2 regions of the Neobacillus sp. KR4-4 genome follow, and region 1 is predicted to be linked to the other one. Evidence: riboswitches for the same ligand, from Rfam matches in the RefSeq annotation. Region 1 holds a riboswitch; the other holds the start of a gene.
What was found. A riboswitch is a leader RNA that binds a small molecule or an ion and turns the genes downstream of it on or off. The one in region 1 is predicted to bind FMN.

Region 1 (6,054 bases):
CAGAGGATACACCTAATGTATAAGGATCTGCTAACGGATTTCTAAGCAGCCCTTGAAAGGCTGCCCCTGCAATAGCAAGGGAAGCTCCAACAAGACCTGATAAGATTACTCTAGGCAACCGAATATTTAAGACAATACTCGTATACATTGGGTCAAATTTCTCCAAGGAAATGAGCCCGAATAAGTTTGCACTAATAATCTTTATGATAGTTAAGATTGGAACCGAAACCGTTCCTATCGAAATACCTATTAATATAGAAAGAATCAGGAAAATTCCAGCTATACAATAGGCTAAATACTTATTATTTAAAAACTTCAGGATAGACAGCCTTCGCAAGATCTTCTACTCCTTCAACAATCCTTGGGCCTGATCGAGTCACACGATCAGAATCCACATCAACTACATGCTGATTCTTTACAGCGTTGACCGTTTCCCAGCCCTTCCTTGTTAATACTTGATCGACAGGATTCTTGACATAGAATCCATAGGTAGTGACGATAACATCAGGATTTCGTTTAATCATGGCTTCTTGGTCAATTTTAATCCAGCCTTCTTGATCGTTAGCAATATTTTCAGCATTTATTACACTTAGCATTTGATCCATAAACGTATTCTTTCCAGATGTATAAATTTCTGGAGCTGGTGAAACCTCAACCAATACCTTTTTCTTTTCTTTTATCTCTCCAGCCTTTGCTTTAATTTCTGCTAATTTATCTTTCATCCCAGTGATGATTTCATCAGCTTTTGCTGTTTCACCAGTGGCTTTCCCAATCAAATCTATAGAATCAAAGACTTGATCAAAGTTTTGCGCGTCATTAACGACTAAAACAGGAATCCCTGCATCTTTTAACTGCTGAAGCCCAGCTTCAGAACTAGAAGCCCAAGAGGCATGTGCTAACACTAAATCTGGCTTTAAGGAAATAATTTTTTCTAAGTTTATTTCTTGGCCGCCAACTTTCTCCTTTTTGGTTGCCGCTTCTGGATAATTGTCGAAATCGGTTACTCCCACTACTTCCTTATCAAGACCTAAGGCAAAAACAATTTCAGTATTACTTGGGATCAGAGAAACAATGCTTTCTGGTTTCTTTTCAATAGTAACTTCCGCCTTGGTTGCATCTTTAATCGTAAGTGGATAGGTAACTTCCGCTGTTTTCTTCTCTACACTAGTATTTGAATCTTCCTTTACCTGGTCTTTCTTTTCAGCACAACCCGCTAACACTCCTACTGTCAATAATACTACTAACAGCAATGAATACAACTTCTTCATTTTTCTCCCTGCTTTCTTTGAAAAGTATCATGTATGTAACAAAAAATAAATTTTTTCTTGTGCTAAACAAAATACGGGATAACAACAAAAAACATCTCCAAAATGAAATGGAGATGTTGGTATGATAGATTCAGGTTACTAGCATAAGTAAATAGAGTCTAGCCTTCAACACCTTCCTATCCTCGTAGGTTATTGGCGCACAAGAATTAGGCAGGTTTCCTGGCTCATGATCATCGCTTCCTATGCCTTCCCATCGTATACGACAGTGACACAATATAGGTTGCTCCCATTTACAGTGGCGGGACCGCGTTGGCTTATACCAACTTCCCTTTTAAGCTTAAAATCATCTGAGAAGATTTTAGCACCTAAATTTAAAATAATATTTTTTTGTTATTTTTATTATAGAAAATAAGAAAAGATTTGTATATGATTTTTTACAACAAGTTATTGCTCAATACTTCTGCATAAATTTGCCATTTCAATTGCCGCCGTTGCTGCATCCCAACCTTTATTTCCTGCCTTTGTACCAGCTCGTTCAATGGCTTGTTCGATTGAATCCGTTGTTAACACTCCAAAAATAACAGGAATGCCACTTTTCAAATTGATCGCAGAAACACCCTTTGCTACTTCATTACAAACATAGTCAAAATGTGGAGTTGAACCGCGAATGACCGTTCCAAGTGTAATAACTGCATCGTATTTATTACTATTGGCCATTTTTTGAGCGATTAATGAAATCTCAAATGCCCCCGGAACCCACGCAAGGTCCACATCTGACTCGCTAACTCCATGTCTTTTAAGTGCATCCTGTGCACCGCTTAATAATTTACTAGTAATAAATTCATTGAAACGTCCAACAACTATTCCAATTTTTAACCCAGAACCAACTAAATTTCCTTCAAAAATATTTCCCATGTGTATGCCTCCATCAATTGTTTTGTGTAGTTGAGCTTTAGAGCGGTAATCTATGCTTCCCGCTTAACCATTCGTTCATTTTTCATTCTATATTCAACTAGATCTTTAATCGTAATCATTTTAAGGTTCATTCTCTCTGCAATTTTAAAAAGATCAGGAACGCGGGCCATCGTTCCATCCTCATTCATAATTTCACAAATAACCCCTGCAGGCTTCGCACCGCATAATTTGGCAAGATCAACAGCTGCTTCTGTATGCCCATTTCTATTCAGAACTCCACCTTGTTTAGCAACGAGTGGAAAAATATGTCCTGGTCTTAAGAAATCACCGGCTTCTGATTCGGGGTCAACCATACTCAAAACTGTTGCGGATCTTTCAAAAGCAGAAATGCCAGTGGTAGAGAATTTATGATCGATACTGACAGTAAAGGCAGTTCGTTTCGGATCTGTGTTGTTGGTAACCATTGGATGTAAGTCAAGCTTATTAGCTAAATCCTCGTCAATAGGCACACAAATTAGGCCTCGGCCGTGAGTGGCCATAAGATTTATGACCTCAGGTGTAGCTTTTTCAGCAAGGGAAATAAAGTCCCCTTCATTTTCCCTGTCCTCGTCATCACAGACAATGATAACCTTACCTTCCTTTAGGTCCGATAATGCTTCATCAATTGTATTAAACACAGTTACCTCCCCTTTCAATTTTATTTAAAAAAATCCATGCTCTTCTAAAAAATTAGCGGTTATCCCCTTGCTGCTTTTTTGCGGAGGTTGATTAGAAAAATTAGTTATAAAATGACCAACATATTTTCCTATCATATCGCATTCTAAGTTTACAATATCCCCTGAACCCTTCTGTCCAAGAATCGATTCTGACAATGTATGCGGGATAATGGATAATGTAAAACTATTCTCCGAAACAGCAAATACGGTTAAGCTTGTCCCATCCACCGCTATCGACCCTCTTAAGATTACATATCGCAATAATTCCTCTTCGGCTTCAATCTCATAGTAAATCGCATTTTCAAGTGATTGTTTACTTTTTATTACACCTGTTCCGTCAATATGTCCTGAAACGAAATGACCGCCAAACCTTCCACCCGCTGCCATAGCCCGCTCAAGATTTACTTTGGACCCTCGTTTTACCATACTTAAACTGCTAGCTCTGACCGTTTCCGGCATCACATCTACTGTGAACAGTTTACCCGTAAAGGATGTAACCGTCAGACAAACCCCATTAACCGCAATACTGTCCCCAAGATGGACATCGTTTAGTATTTTATTCGCTTCTATGTTCAATACAAACGACTCGCCAGTCCGCTGGATGTTTGCGACTACGCCAATTTCTTCAATAATTCCAGTAAACATATTGTCCAAACTCCTTACTATGTTTCCCTTTGATTCTGCCCAAAAAATTAAAAAAGACCCTAAAGACAGTTTGTCATCAGGGTCTTGAAAAAAAGACAATAGAAAATAAAGGCTTAAAAATAGGTACACTTCACCCTATTGTTAATCCTGTCTTTTCCTTCTCCCATCCAGACTTTAACTGTCGGCCCTGGAGTTTCACCAGATCCACCGCTTAACATATTAATGTTAACCGGGTCACGGACTAAGAAGCATAGCTTCATCACCGCCGGTTAGGAATTTCACCTGACCCCGAAGGAAATTATTTAAATATATACTTATATGTTATGACATTTCATTCTAATAGTAAAGCTATTAGCTTAACTATATTGCACTAAAAACACAATTAATAACCAGAACTTAGCTTACCGTCATAATTTTACCAACTTATTTATTGTTTATAAGTCTTTACAGGTAAATAAATATCAAAATGTAATTCACCAGTCTCATTTTGATGTTTATGCTCTTCTTTATACACTTCCAAACTTAGGGCATTGTGATCATGTTCATATCCATATTCTTCCATCCAGGCATAGATTTGTTTATATGTACTTTCCACTGTTTCATGACTTCCTTGATGTGTAGCAAATACATAATTTTTACTTGGAATCGTAAAACCAACCATACCATCTGGGATTTCCTCAATTTTTTCAACTGGAGTTGTAACATAATAAGTAAATTCTGTTTCTCTGCTGTGAAAAGGTGCGATCAAAACAGGGTCTTTGGTTTGATATGATACTTCTTCTAGCCGATCTATCATCTTTTTAAATAGACCTGGGAGTGTACTGATTTGTGAATAAGTTCCGTTCCATGAAATTCCAACAACCTTCATTTCTTCTTTTTCTATTACTTGGATACTCATGCTAATCCCCCTTTTGAATTATCATATTAATATAATTCTCACCGTCACTCTTAAACTCCTGCAAAAATAATTCGACTAAATTCATTCCAAATCGTCCACACATGTATAGGTATTAAAATTAACGGACGTTATTCCAAAAATGAGAAATAACGTCCAAATTTTTTTAACTATCTTTTTTTAAATGATGTCGTAAATTTTATTATTTGGATGAAAATAGCATATAATGGACTTAGCACATTAATAGGAGGATTTTTTATGAGTAATGAAAATCAAACAAATCCACAGGAAGAACCCAAGAAGAAAATAAGTCTACAAGAAGCGATGAAACAACAACTGCAAAATAAGAAGAACAAATCTGCCGGAGGAACTTCAAGTTCAAACAACTCGATGGCAACTAAAAAGCTGCAAAGCCAGCAAACGAAAAAAGTAAGTAATTCGCGGAGAAAAATGGGTGTCTAGTGGTCAGAATCGAGTAGATATTTCCCCAGGTGCACTCGTCAAAATTGTCCTAAAAGCAGATCAACGAAGCGGGAAACTAACAGAGGGGACCGTCAAGGATATATTAACAAAGTCCAGTTTTCATCCTCACGGCATAAAGGTCAGGCTTACGGATGGACAAGTTGGCAGAGTTAAGGAAATAAATAATTAGTTTAGAAAGTCCTCTTTGCACAATGATGCAAAGTGGGCTTTTTTAATGGAAGTAAAAAACAGACCCAAAAGGCTTGGGTCTGTTTATTGGCGGGTCATTATGATTTACGGACGTTTACTGCTTGTGGTCCACGTTGGCCACTTTCAATTTCAAACGTTACCTCTTGACCTTCGTCTAATGTTTTGTATCCTTCGCCTTGAATAGCAGAAAAGTGAACAAATACATCTTCTCCACCTTCACGCTCAATGAATCCAAAACCTTTTTCACTGTTAAACCATTTTACTTTACCTGATTCCATTCTTTGTAGCCTCCTAGCATGTAACTATTACATGTAAATTGCAAATTGATTGCATAATTATTTTTACCCATTTCCTTTTTACCTATACCATAACAATTTTAAAAATTTTAATTGGATATAAAATCTTTATAAAACCCATTTGTGGATTGCTTTTGCAACTCCGTCTTCCTCATTTGTGGTAGTTACCCAATCCGCTGCTTCTTTCACAAGATCTTGTGCATTTCCCATTGCAACTCCCATGCCAGCTGCCTTGATCATCGCCAAATCATTAAGACTATCACCTACGGCCATTACATTTTTCATATCCAATCCCAGCCTGTTACAAACAATCTCCAGACCCTTCGCTTTATTAATACCGGCCGTATTCACTTCAATATTTTTCAACGTAGAATTACTAAGTTCAAATTCACCTTTTGCCTGTAATTCTTTCATGATTATCTCTCTGGTTTCATCATCATCGATATTAAAGCCAAATTTCATCCATTCTAAAGTATGCAAGTCCTCCGGCATTTCATTATGCCAATTGCGTTCCGTGCTAATCGCCCAAAACTTAGTCTTATGTTGCAGCGATAACCTCCACATCCACTCAACAAGTTCAGACTTTACCAAGTTCCTCTCTACTAATTGACGTTGATCATCCCATATTTCACTACCATTAACAGTGA
Region 2 (6,054 bases), on a different contig from region 1:
AATCCATAAGTTTCAGGGTTTAGCTAAAGATAATGAAATTCGATTGTATGTGGAGATTGAAAATGGAATCACCTCTATTTCTTTTGATCCTGATCGAATCGAACAGGTACTCACAAATTTAATTGATAATGCAATCAGACATACACCTAAAGGTGGATCAGTTAAATTAAGTGTCGGATCTGAAGAAAAGGGAATCATGATTGGAGTAAAGGATTCTGGCTCTGGTATTCCTGAAGAAGACTTGCCGTTCGTTTTTGAGCGCTTTTATAAAGCTGATAAGGCACGAACTAGAGGAAGAGCAGGAACAGGCCTTGGACTAGCCATAGCAAAAAATATTATTGATGCACATCATGGTCATATCTCGGTTCAAAGTAAACTCGGACAAGGGACGACATTTTCCTTTTTAGTACCTCGAAAATAGTAAAATGAACAAGTTTTTTGCCGACTGTTCTTGATTCACGGGGAACATTTAAGAAAAAAATATTGTTCAATCAAAAACTCATCCATAAAAATAGGATGAGTTTTTTTGTCATATCTTTAGGAAATCTATTCCAAATAATACCTTTCATTTTGTCACAAAAAAGTCTATATTTATAAGGTGAAACTTTTTATACATATAAATCGACTAATATTATGAACGGGGAGGGGAATGGATGGACTCCGTTTTCGATGAACTTTATCAAAAATACCATCACGACGTTTTTCAATTTCTATTTTATATGGTTAGAAACAAAGAACAAGCAGAGGATCTTGTCCAAGAGGTTTATATAAGGGTATTTAAATCCTATCGTCGTTTTGAAGGGAAAAGCAGTGAGAAAACATGGCTTTTTTCGATTGCGAGAAATGTAGCTATAGACTTTTTCCGAAAACAAAAAGGATGGAAAGGAAGATTACTGGAAAAATTCGATTGGTCAACTGATCAACTGAAAGACGGATATCCGATTCCAGAAGAAATTGCAGTACAAAGGGAAGAAATCAGATGGGTATATAATTGCCTCGAATATTGCACACTGGATCAAAGAGCTGTAATAATTCTACGGTATATACAAGATTTATCTATTTCTGAAACAGCCCAGGCACTAGGATGGACTGAAAGTAAGGTGAAAACTACACAACACCGTTCGTTAAAGGTATTGAAGAAGCATATGGAACTTTCTTATGAAAAGGAGGGATTAACTAGTGAAAAAGTCAGAGTGGAGCGATAAGCAGCTCGAAGAATTATTAAGGCAGATGCCTAAAATACAAGATGATCGCAATCCTCGTGACATTTACGAAAATCTTCCGATAAGAAAAAAGAAACCAAAACAATGGCTGGTACCTGGTCTTGCTACTGTTGCTGCCTTGCTCATTTTTTTTATCTTAATTCCTAAATTAATGGTCGGGCCACAATATTCAGAGGATCACGCTGGTCAAGAAAAATCATCTGTAGAGCGAGACATACAAAAGGCAGATGAAAATTCAACCATTGCATTGAAAAAGGAGGATGCAAGTCCAAAAGCAAGGACATTTTCAGGAGCGGATAAAACTCAAACTTCGAAAACGGCTATTTATGATGAAGAAGTGGGTGATGGAAAAGTATTAACCTACTGGATTCCTGACCCGCAAATACAAATCCTTGTACCCGTTTCAACAATAATTAATGATTCAAATGAGAAAACATGGCTGGAGTTATTTAATGAAAATATGGTGAATTTAAAGGAGCAGGAATGGGGATTAAGTGAATTCTATCCTCTTAGTGCTTCATTGAAACTTGATGAAAAAAATAATGCTATCTTAGTCGATGTTCCATCAAACCATCAGTATGGACAAGGATCAGCGACAGAAACAAATTTTATTAATGTTCTGAAAAAAGATATCTCCTCCAATAGTGATGTTAAAAAGATAAGATTTTCAACCAATGGAGAACCAGGTATTGAATTGGGGAATTATGGTCATCAAGACGAAGTGAGTGTACAGCAACAAAAGAATCATGCCTACTTCTTTTATTATTCTGAGGGTAATGATATACCCTTCTTAGTCCCATCTATAGAAAAATATGAAGATATTAAGAAGGCTGTTGAGGAAATGAAAAAGGATCAGCCCACACTAGGATTAAAGAGTTCACTTTTACCTGCACTTCCGATAAATGAGGTGTCTATTAAAAAGAAAACGTTATTTGTATCAATGGAGGATAATACTAGCCTTCAAGATGATCAATCAACAATCAACGCTTATGAGTCACTGTTATTAACAGCAAAAGAATTCGGATTAGAAAAAGTCTTTATTACGAACCCTCCAACAAAAAATCTTGGTCCATTTGACCTGTCAAAAGAGAACAAAGTACCGCTGGCTCCGAATCAACGGACATTACAATAATTTACTTAATCAACCGTTAAAGGTTGATTTTTTAATGAATATTATTTATCATTTCTCCAAATTATAACAAGTATGCCTAATCACTCCACCGATAAGGATTATGTTCTAAAGGTGAAAAATACTACATATTGTGTGGAGGAGGAAAAGAAATAAGGAGAGTGACTAAAGAAAATGCGAGATTACATAAAAAGGGTTATTATAGCCCTAATTATGGCGCTATGTGTCAGTTTGTTATTTTTAGGAGGAAAACATTCCGAAGCTAGTATGCAGGTTGATAAAGAGATTAAGGATGGATGGATATGGCCTGCAGATGGTATAGTTTCTGATACATATGGAACAAGGATGGGTAAGCATAAGGGAATTGATATCGCTGGAAAATTAAATACACCTGTACTAGCAGTTGCTGACGGACAGGTGGTGAAATCTTATTACTCTAATACATATGGAAACGTAGTGTTTATTAAACACCCAAGTCATTTAGTAACTGTCTATGCACATTTAAATAAGAGAAACGTGTTACAAGGACAAAAGATTAAGCAAGGTACAGTAATAGGAAAAATGGGGGAAACTGGACAAGCTACAGGGATACATCTCCATTTTGAAACGCATCAGCAAGAATGGAGATATGATAAGAAGTTTGCATTGGATCCAGAAAAGATATTAGGAAAAGCCGACACCGGGGAGACAGTACGCGGAGGGATTGCCGCAAGCAATGGCGTTGTATTAGAAGCGAGCTCACATATTAAATTCAATCATGAGGATAAAATCAAGGTGACAAACCAGCAATATATCGTCAAACAAGGTGATACATTGTATTCGATTTCGAGGGAAAAAAACATCTCGGTGACCCGGATTAAAGAGTTAAACCACCTTTCCACCGACTTGATCAAACCTAAACAAATATTGAATATACATTAATTTCATGCAGCAAGACCCGCAGACTATTTTCTGCGGGTCTTGTTACGTGAAACCTTTTACTTAACAAAAGATAAGTTCTGCAGTATAATTGAAATTGTAATTTAATATCGATCTATCTTCGGGGCAGGGTGAAATTCCCGATCGGCGGTATTTGAGTAAAACTCATAAGCCCGCGAGCCGTTTTATGGCAGGATTTGGTGAGATTCCAAAGCCGACAGTATAGTCTGGATGGGAGAAGATGGAGGTTCTGCAGACGTTCAAAAAATTTTATATTAATGAACGTTTATTAAGCGTGCCTTTGTAAACTCCCTTAAGCAAATTATTGCTGAGGGAGTTTTTATTTACATTGGTCTCGTCTGTTGCTGAACCTCTCTTCCTTAACGCGATGGATCAAAAAAAGGAGAGAGGAAGATGAAGAAAATGCAGAAAAAGAGGAAAATGAACGTTAGGGCTTATGTGTCAATAGGAATGCTAAGTAGTATTGCTTTTCTGTTAATGCTCATACAATTTCCGTTGCCGCTATTCCCAAATTTCTTGTTTGTCGATTTCAGTGACATTCCAGCATTAATTGCCACATTGATTTTTGGACCGATCGCAGGTATTTTAGTTGAGTTTTTTAAAAATGTCCTTAATTATATTCAGACAGGTAGTCAAACAGGAATTCCAGTGGGGCAGATAGCCAATTTCGTTGCGGGAATTGTTTTTATCCTGCCGACTTATTTTGTATATAATAGACTTAAGACTAGAAAAGGTATGACGCTAGCATTAATTTTTGGTACGGCAATCATGGCAGTTATGATGAGTATTTTAAACTACTTGGTAATTTTACCTGCATATACCGTTCTAATGGGCTTTCCAGATATGAGGAATTTAGTATTGCCAGCAATCTTACCATTTAACCTTTTAAAAGGAGTCATGATGTCCATCATCTTCATGCTTCTGTTCATACGGATGCAAGCATGGATCAATAAATTTACTACTATTAAAAGCGCCTAAGTAGCTAAAGGACAGGGGGAATCATTCCTCCTGTTTTATTTTGTAAACAAAAATAAAGGCCCCTCACCTAAATAGGAGAGAGGCAGTAGCTTAAACGTATTATCCTAAATATTACTCAAATTTAGTTGGATTGCCATCAAAAGCTTCGTCTGCTACTTTAATGGAATCAGTAGGACAGCCTTCGAAAGCATCCATCATGTCATCGATTAATACATCAGGAATTTCAACAATTCCTTCATTATCATCAAGTGTTACGTATGCGATACCTTCATCATCGTAATCATAGATATCTGGTGCTGCCGCGCCGCAAGCTCCACATGCAATGCATGTTTCCTTATCAACAATTGTGTACTTTGCCATGAAAAAAACCTCCCAGTAAATTAAAAAAATAAGACTCATTTCCATTATTAATATGAAAACGGATAACTCATATCTATTGTAAAACTGTATCGTCAACTTTTCAATAGAAAAATGCCTTTATTACTTTAGTTTATCCAAGTGTTTTGCTAAATCTTCCACATTTTTGGGCATCAAGATCCTTTATTTCATGGTAGAATAAAGAGAGAAAATGGTGTTTTTGGTCGAATATGTGCGAAATAAGTGATGGGAGGTTCGTATGCTCCAAATTGAATCCATCATTCTTTATAGTATAAAACAATTAAATAAGGAACGGACCATTTATTCGGTCTATCACCTTCTTAATGGAAAAAAGTCATCGCAAACTATCCAAGATGCCCATTTATTTTCGTTGAAAAGTTTTTTTGGGATTTATGAGCAATTATCCAGAGAATCTTTTGAAGAAATTATTCAATCGATGAGTGAAAAAAAGTGGGTAAAAAATATCGGAGAACAACGATTTATAGTTACGCTTCTTGGAAAAGAGCTTCTAGAAAAAACTCAACTGCCGAAGTATATTCAAGGCTGGAACTATCATCAAATGACCTCCTTATTTTGGGAAAGATTGTCCCTATTAGTACAGGTTATATCCAATTTAATGTTCGGAGAAACAAGATATACTCCCATCCAAAAAAACAAAGAAGTCCATACTTGGTTAAAATCCGCTCTAAAAAGTATTAATCTGCCTAGGATGGAAATGGGGACAACTTTTTATTCAGAATTAGAAGATTGTCTTGACGCGGGTAACGGGTTTGACCCTGCCATCTTAGTAATTCGGTTAACAGGTTTTCAACAAATTGGCTTGACCCCTCTTCAAGCAGCCAAACAGTTAAATATAAATTTTCACGACTACCAAATTGGTTTTACAAATACACTTCATTATTTATTGCGAAAAATTGAGAAAGATGGTTATAAGTTTAAAATTTTGCCTTTTTTAATTAAAGGTCTAATGAAAAATGATGAATTAACGTTATCTACCAGGAAAACACAAAGATTATTAAATCAAGGATATACACTTGATATGATTGCAAATATAAGGCACTTAAAATTAAGTACAATAGAAGACCATCTGGTTGAGTTAGCCTTAAATATGGAGAATTTCTCCATCGATACTTACGTAGATAAAGAATTACAAAATAAGATTTTAGAAATTTCACACCAAATAGCAACTAAACAGTTAAAGTTAATTCGAGAAAAGATTGTATCCGCAACATATTTTCAAATAAGACTAGTATTGGCGAAATATGGTGATAGATAATGGAACTAGAAAAAGTATTAATAGAACATTTTGGTTATCCAAGTTTTAAGACTGGACAAAAAGAGGTAATCACATCAATCTTGTCTGGCCATCATACATTGGCTATGCTCCCGACAGGAACAGGAAAATCA

Region 2: another riboswitch for FMN. It lies ahead of ACE198_RS12010 (ECF transporter S component); the one in region 1 lies ahead of ribE (riboflavin synthase).

The regions. Positions count from the first base shown of each region.
Region 1 covers NZ_JBHHJU010000010.1:117,566-123,619, reverse strand. The annotation lists gene ACE198_RS12640 (FecCD family ABC transporter permease) at 1-337, opposite strand, end outside; gene ACE198_RS12635 (ABC transporter substrate-binding protein) at 303-1,268, opposite strand; cobalamin riboswitch at 1,461-1,652, opposite strand; gene ribH (6,7-dimethyl-8-ribityllumazine synthase) at 1,713-2,183, opposite strand; partial or broken gene ribB (3,4-dihydroxy-2-butanone-4-phosphate synthase) at 2,240-2,860, opposite strand; gene ribE (riboflavin synthase) at 2,885-3,544, opposite strand; FMN riboswitch at 3,696-3,844, opposite strand; gene ACE198_RS12615 (GyrI-like domain-containing protein) at 3,972-4,442, opposite strand; gene ACE198_RS12610 (hypothetical protein) at 4,698-4,901, shown strand; gene ACE198_RS12605 (YwbE family protein) at 4,894-5,091, shown strand; gene ACE198_RS12600 (cold-shock protein) at 5,189-5,389, opposite strand; gene ACE198_RS12595 (Cof-type HAD-IIB family hydrolase) at 5,516-6,054, opposite strand, start outside.
Region 2 covers NZ_JBHHJU010000009.1:171,948-178,001, forward strand. The annotation lists gene ACE198_RS11990 (ATP-binding protein) at 1-421, shown strand, start outside; gene sigX (RNA polymerase sigma factor SigX) at 654-1,205, shown strand; gene ACE198_RS12000 (hypothetical protein) at 1,180-2,355, shown strand; gene ACE198_RS12005 (peptidoglycan DD-metalloendopeptidase family protein) at 2,527-3,273, shown strand; FMN riboswitch at 3,384-3,517, shown strand; gene ACE198_RS12010 (ECF transporter S component) at 3,685-4,269, shown strand; gene ACE198_RS12015 (ferredoxin) at 4,381-4,629, opposite strand; gene ACE198_RS12020 (YpbB family protein) at 4,886-5,923, shown strand; gene ACE198_RS12025 (RecQ family ATP-dependent DNA helicase) at 5,923-6,054, shown strand, end outside.